One region of the Kocuria salsicia genome, then DNA from elsewhere that is predicted to be linked to it. Evidence: riboswitches for the same ligand, from Rfam matches in the RefSeq annotation. Region 1 holds a riboswitch; each other region holds the start of a gene.
What was found. A riboswitch is a leader RNA that binds a small molecule or an ion and turns the genes downstream of it on or off. The one in region 1 is predicted to bind thiamine pyrophosphate.
Positions count from the first base shown of each region.

Region 2: another riboswitch for thiamine pyrophosphate. It lies ahead of ABD264_RS02270 (bifunctional hydroxymethylpyrimidine kinase/phosphomethylpyrimidine kinase); the one in region 1 lies ahead of ABD264_RS06520 (ECF transporter S component).
Region 3: another riboswitch for thiamine pyrophosphate. It lies ahead of ABD264_RS08215 (3-oxoacyl-ACP reductase); the one in region 1 lies ahead of ABD264_RS06520 (ECF transporter S component).

Region 1 is NZ_BAAARF010000007.1:59,852-62,105, forward strand. It holds gene ABD264_RS06505 (MrpF/PhaF family protein) at 1-178, shown strand, start outside; gene mnhG (monovalent cation/H(+) antiporter subunit G) at 175-540, shown strand; gene ABD264_RS06515 (DUF4235 domain-containing protein) at 671-943, shown strand; TPP riboswitch at 1,040-1,146, shown strand; gene ABD264_RS06520 (ECF transporter S component) at 1,204-1,830, shown strand; gene ABD264_RS06525 (ABC transporter ATP-binding protein) at 1,827-2,254, shown strand, end outside.
Region 2 is NZ_BAAARF010000003.1:502,618-504,871, forward strand. It holds gene ABD264_RS02270 (bifunctional hydroxymethylpyrimidine kinase/phosphomethylpyrimidine kinase) at 1-878, opposite strand, end outside; TPP riboswitch at 866-960, opposite strand; gene ABD264_RS02275 (Rne/Rng family ribonuclease) at 1,048-2,254, opposite strand, start outside.
Region 3 is NZ_BAAARF010000008.1:238,276-240,529, reverse strand. It holds gene nhaA (Na+/H+ antiporter NhaA) at 1-597, opposite strand, end outside; TPP riboswitch at 743-871, shown strand; gene ABD264_RS08215 (3-oxoacyl-ACP reductase) at 917-1,681, shown strand; gene ABD264_RS08210 (LLM class flavin-dependent oxidoreductase) at 1,683-2,254, shown strand, end outside.

The DNA.
Region 1 (2,254 bases):
CCTGCTGGACCGCGTGATCGCCTCGGACGTGCTGCTTGCCATCGTGGGGGCGTGCCTGGCCGTGGACATGGTCTACAACCACCACACCAACAACATCATCCTGCTCGTGATCGTCTCCCTGGTGGGCTTCCTGGGCTCCGTCACGGTGGCGCGCAACGTGGGGCTGGAGCGTTCATGAGCTGGCACACCGTCCTGGACGTGATCGCCCTGCTGTGCCTGGTGCTGGGTGCCCTGATGTCCTTGTCCGCCGCGATCGGCCTGGTGCGCTTCCCGGACCTGCTCTCGCGCATGCACGCGGGCACCAAGCCGCAGGTCTTCGGCCTGTTCCTCATGCTCACGGCCGTGGCCATCGAGAGCGGGGAGCCGCGCATGATCCCGCTGCTGATCCTCGCGTGGGTCTTCCAGCTGCTCACCGCACCGGTCTCCGCGCACATGGTGGGCCGGGCCGCATACCGCTCCAAGCACCTGCACGAGGAGAACCTCATGCAGGACGAGCTGCGGGACGTTGTAGCCCGCGCCGGGCACGAGGAATCACGCTGAGGACATAATTTCCGGGTGAACCGCGCCCCGCACCGCCCAGCCACGCGCCGAGTTTCGTATGCTGAGGGAGGAAGCAGCACGCCGTCGGCCCCCGAGCGCCGGCGGCACTCGCGACGAGAAGGAGCACCTCATGAACAAGGCGATGGACATCCTCGGCACCGTGGCGTCCCTGGGCGGCGTGGCACTCGCGAACAAGGGCCTGTCCGCGGTGTGGAAGCAGGTCACCGGCAACGAACCCCCCGCCAAGAACCCGGATGAGGACGAGGCCTGGCGGGACATCATCCTGTGGGCCATGATCACCGGCGTGGTGGGCACCGTCATTAAGGTGGGAATCGCCCGCCAGATGTCCAAGATGGAGTCCGAGAAGAAGGACTCTGGCAAGACCTCGCAGTCCGAGATCTGAGGTACCCCACCGGGCCGAGCGCCCGGGAGGTCCTGCACACGAGGGCCGGGTGCGCGACGCACCCGGCCCTCGTGCGTGCCGTGGTCTAGACTGGCGACTCAACGACAGGGGAGCGCCACCGCGGCGCTGAGAGTGCGTGTGAGCGCAGACCCTCGAACCTGATCCGGTTCATACCGGCGCTAGGGAGTCGAGCATCTCAGGGACCCGTCCGCACCCGTGGACGCGAGCCTTCCCCTCCTGGAATCTTCAGGAGGATTCACATGACACAGGTCGGCACCAGATCCACGCGAACGCCCCAGGGACGCAATTCCCGGCGGCACTCGTGGCGGGTGGTGGACATCGTGGTCGCCTCCGTTCTCGCGGCGGTGTGCGCCGTGGTCTTCTGGCTGTGGTCCAACCTGCTCGCCCCGGCCGTCTCTGCGGGGTCCGTGGCGTATCCGCCCGCGGGCGGGCTCATCGTGGGCGGCTGGCTCGTGGCCGGCACGCTCGGTGCACTGATCATCCGCAAGCCGGGTGCCGCGATCTTCTGTGAGCTGCTCGCGGCCGTGCTGGAGATGTTCCTGGGCACCCACGCGGGATGGCTCGTGGTCCTCTCCGGGGTGATCCAGGGCCTGGGGGTGGAGATCGTCTTCCTGCTGACCCGCTACCGCAGCTTCGGGCTCCTCACGGCCACAGCGGGCGGCGCGGTCTCCGGGCTCTTCCTCGCCGTGAGCGAGAACATCTTGTACAACTACGAGTGGGCCACGGACCAGAAACTTGTCTACGCCGTGTTCACCACGCTCTCCGGCGCCGTGATCGCCGGCGCCCTGATGTGGCTCGTGGTGCGTGCGCTGCAGGCCACGGGCGTCCTCAGCGCCCTCGCATCCGGCGCCGCGCGCCGGCGATGACAGCCGCGTCGGCCACCATCCCGGTGGGCGCGTCGGTCTGTCTCGAGAACTTCGGCTGGCACTACCCCGGGCGCCAGAACCCGAGCCTCGCGGGGGTGGATGCGCAGATCGGTGCAGGGGAGCGCGTTCTGCTCCTGGGTCCTTCCGGTGCCGGCAAGTCCACCCTGCTGCAGGCCCTGGCGGGTGTGGAGCAGGATCCGGACGGGCAGTCCCGATCGGGTGAACTGACGGTCGACGGCGCCGACCCGCGCGACGCGCGGGGGGCCGTGGGCTTCATGCACCAGGATCCGGAGACGCAGGTGGTTCTCTCGCGGATCGGGGACGACGTCGCGTTCGGTCTCGAGAACCTGGCCGTTCCCCGTGAGCAGATCTGGCCGCGCGTCCACGAGGCGCTGGACAGGGTCGGTCTCCACCTCCCCCTGGA
Region 2 (2,254 bases), on a different contig from region 1:
TCGGTGGCGTCGGCGGCGCAGGCCTCGGCCAGGAACTGCGGGTCCGTGACCAGGGCCTGTACGTGGTGCATGTGGTGCACCGGGCCGTTGCCGTGGCCCACGTGCAGGGTGTCCGCGGTGCGCAGTGCGGCCCGCAGCCACTCGCGGGCCGTACCGATGCCCCCGGCCCAGTCCCCCGTGCGAGCCACCACGGTGGCCACGGCGGAGGACAGTGAGCAGCCCGTGCCGTGGGTGTTGCGTGTGACCACGCGCGGTCCGGTGAACTCGGCCACCGGCTCGTGGACGCCCGGGACCACGAGGGCGTCCGGCGTGAGCTCGCCGCCCAGGTGCCCGCCCTTGACGAGCACGCGCGTGCCGAAGGCGTCGGAGACGGCGCGGCCCTGCGCGAGCGCCTCGTCCCACGTGGTGGCCACGGGGCGCTCCGCGAGCACCGCCAACTCGGGAAGGTTCGGGGTGATGAGGTCCGCCGCGGGCAGCAGTCCGCGCAGAGCCTCCTCCGCCTCGCGCTCCAGCAGCCGCCCGCCGGCGGTGGCGACCATCACGGGGTCGACAACGACCACGGGCGCGCGACCGGCCGCGAGCCACTCCCGGACCGTCTCGATGACGTCCACGGAACCGAGCATCCCCACCTTCACGGCGTCGAGCTCGACATCGTCCGAGACCGCGTCCAGCTGCGCGCGCAGAATGTCGACGGGAGGGGTGTGCACGCTGCGCACGCCCTGCGTGTTCTGGGCGACCACCGCGGTGACAACGCTGAGGCCGTAGCCGCCCATCGCGGCGATCGACTTCAGGTCCGCGGCGTGGCCAGCGCCGCCGGTGGGGTCCGTCCCGGCGATCGACAGGACGCGGGGCACGGTGAGGACGGGTGCGGTGTTCACGACATCCCTTCGCTAGTGCGAGCTAGATCAGGTTCGACGGGTGTGTTCTCAGCCGCGTGGCGCGGCACCCCGTGTGTGCTCCACCGATCATGCCACAGGGGCGCCCGGATCCCTCCGGACGCCCCTGCGGCATCGGTTCACCTCTCGCACCAGTGGGGTGCGGCGGCGTTCACTCTCCCTTGCGGGTCATCGTGATGTCCTGGGCCTTCACACCCACGCCCACCACGGTGGGCTGCCCGTCCATGGTCGCGGCCTTCTTCGGGCCGGTGGCCGCCGCGGTGAAGCGGCTGACGGTGGACTTCTGCGCCTCGTACTCCTGGGTGGTCACGCTCGCTGTGCCGGGGGCGGCAGCCGGCGCCACCGCACGGCGCGAGCCTCGACGACGCCGCGCCGGTGCCGGCGTCTCGGCCGCTGGCTGGGCAGTGGTGGCGGGAACGCCGGAACGGCTGCCCGCGCCCCCGTTCTGCGCGGGCGCTGTGGTCTTTCCGGTGGATGTCGGGGCGTTCGACTCCGCGTCCTGACGGCCGCCCTGCTCGGCACCACCGTCGCGTCCTGCGCGGCGGCTGCCCTGGCGGGACCCGCCACGGCCGTTGGACGAACGGTTGCGGGAGCTGCCCCCGCGCGAGCCGGAATCAGCGGTCTCGGGGCCCTTGCCCTCGGAGCCGTCGAAGCTCTCGGACTCCGGCGCACCGGATCCGCCACGGTTCTTCCCCGACTGCGCGGAGTCACCGGAGGTCTCCTCTGTGAACGCCGCCGTCAGCGAGTCCAGCGAGAGCGACTCCCCGGGCCCTGCGACGTCACGCGCGCCGGAGCGGTCCTGGCCGGACTGTCCCTGCGGGAGTTCGATGACCTCGCCGTGGATCGTGACGCTGGAGGAGCTGTCCGCACCCTCGGAGGAGTCTCCCGCGTCCGCCGAGCCCTCCTGCTGGGTGCCATTCTCCTCGCCCTGCGGCCCACGGCCCCGGCTGCGCTTGCCGCGGCGCTTCTTGCGGCGGCGGCCGCCGTCGGACTCGCCGTCCGAGGTGCTGCGGTTGTCCAAGTCCCCGTGGGTGCCCGCGGAGCCGTGAGTCTCGGGAGTACCGTTCGTGTCCGAGCCCTGCCGGTTCTGGCCGCCACCCTGCGGGGTGGCCTCGGCACCGGAACCGTGCTGCGCGGCGTCGTCGTCCTCGTGCGTGGAGGCTGAGGCGATGTTCGCGAGCGCAGCGCGGGTGGCCTCGGCGCGGGCCTGGTTCTCCTGCTCCTCCGAGCCCGCGCCCCGGTTCTGGGACTTGGAGTGCCCCTGCTGCTGGTTGCTTTGGGGCTTGCCGGAGCGAGAGCGCTTGCGCTCGTTGCGGTTGCCACGGTGGTCCGTGGGCGCGGCGCTGGAGCGGCCCTGG
Region 3 (2,254 bases), on a different contig from region 1:
CGCGCTGGGCAGGTGCGAGCCCACGATCGCGAGGACGGCCACCGCGAACGCGATGTCCGTGGCGGTGGGGATCGCCCAGCCGCCCAGGGTCTCGGGGCTGCCGAGGTTAACGCCCGCGTAGATCAGAGCCGGGACGACGACGCCGCCCACGGCCGCCGCGATCGGCACCGCCGCCTTCCCGAGGTCCCGCAGATCACCCGCGACGAACTCGCGCTTGAGCTCCAGGCCCACGAGGAAGAAGAACACGGCGAGCAGCCCGTCCGCGGCCCACGTCCCCAGGCTGAGGTCCAGGTGCCACGGCTCGTAGCCGACCTTCAGGTCCCGGAGGGCGAAGTAGCTCTCCACGAAGGGCGAGTTGGCCCAGACGATGGCGAGGACGGCGGCGACCACCAGGAGGATGCCGGCCACGGTCTCGCGGCGCAGGACGTCCTGGAGGCGGGAGAAGAGGCCGCCCGAGGGGTGGTCGGGCTCGCACGGGGGCTCAGGATGGTTGAAGAAACCGGGCTCCGAGACGAAGCCGGAGGGTTCTGCCTGCACCACGGTTCCCGGGGTTCCGGGCTCAACGTGGGCAGGGGTGGTGCGGTGGTGCGGGGGCATGGATCACTCCAGTGTCGACGGGCATCACGCTCATTACCGCCGACCAGACTTCCCGGCACACCAGCCAGCAAGGGTAGCAGTGCGCTTTTGGGCGGCGCACGCGGGGCGGCTGCCATGAGGCTGAGCGGCTCCGTCTACACTGGCCACCAGTGACACGGGGTGCCGCCACCCTCCCCGCCCACCGGGCGGGCAGACAGAGGACCGCAGCGGCTGAGATGACACCCGTCGAACCTGTCCAGTTAGTACTGGCGAAGGGATGTCACGGTGGCACCGCGCAGGTGGCGCACCGCTTTCTTCGCCGTGAGCCACAGGAGTGAGCATGCGGATCGAGAACACCATTGTCCTGGTCACCGGGGGAGCCCGCGGGCTCGGGGAGCACCTCAGCCGGGCGTACGCGCGGGAGGGTGCGCGCGTCGTCGTGAACTACCACTCGAGCGAGGACCGCGCCCGGGCACTGGTCAGTGAATTGGGCGAGGGCAGGGCACTCGCGGTCCAGGCGGATGTGACCGACGCCCAGCAGGTGCGGGACATGGTCGCCCGCGCCCGGGAGCACTTCGGCGCACCGATCACGGTGGCCGTGAACAACGCCCTGGTGGACTTCAGCTTCAACGGCGATGCCCGCCCCACCCTGGACACCCTCACTGCGGAGAACCTGACCCAGCAGTTCGAGGGCGCCGTGGTGGGTGCCCTCAACGTGATGCAGGCGGTCACCCCGGGCATGGCGGAGGCCGGTGAGGGGCGCATTATCAACATCGGCACCAACCTCTTCCAGAACCCGGTGGTCCCCTACCACGACTACACCGCCGCGAAGGCCGCCCTGCTCTCCCTCACCCGCACCGCCGCCAAGGATCTGGGCCCGCAGGGCATCACGGTGAACATGATTTCCGGCGGCCTGCTGCGCATCACGGACGCGAGCGCCGCCACCCCGGACGAGGTCTTCGACTTCATTGCCGCCGGCACTCCCCTGGGCCGCGTGACCACCCCCGAGGAGTTCGCGGACACTGCCCTGTTCTTCGCCTCGGACTGGTCCCGCGGGGTCACCGGCCAGAACCTGGTGGTCGACGGCGGGCTGGTGATGGACTGACATGGCCGCCCCCTCTCCGCACGACGACGCCGCCCAGCCCGGTCCCGCGCACACGGCACCTGCCGGGGGCGCGGCGTCGGCAACCACCCCCGAAGCCGGGCCGACGCTCGGGACGGCCGCTGCGGCGTCGTCGCCCACGACCGCACCGGCCCGCCGCCTCCACCTCAACGCGTTCCTCGACGGCGCCGGCCACCACCAGGCCGCGTGGCGCGCCCCGAACTCCTCGGTGCACCGCCTCACGGACATCACCTACTACGAGGAGCTCGCGCAGACCGCCGAGCGCGGCCTGTTCGACGCCGTGTTCTTCGCGGACGGCCACAGCGTGGGCGACGTGTCCGGCGGACCCCACTGGTCGCTCGAACCGCTGACCGCGCTGTCCGCGCTGTCCGCGATGGCGCGCGCCACCGAGCGCATCGGCCTGGTGTGCACGGTCTCTTCCACGTTCTTCGCCCCGTTCCACGCGGCCCGGATGCTCGCATCCCTGGACCACATCTCGGGCGGCCGGGCGGGCTGGAACGTGGTGACCTCCATGTGGGATGCGGAAGCCCGCAACCACGGCTACCGGGCCATGCC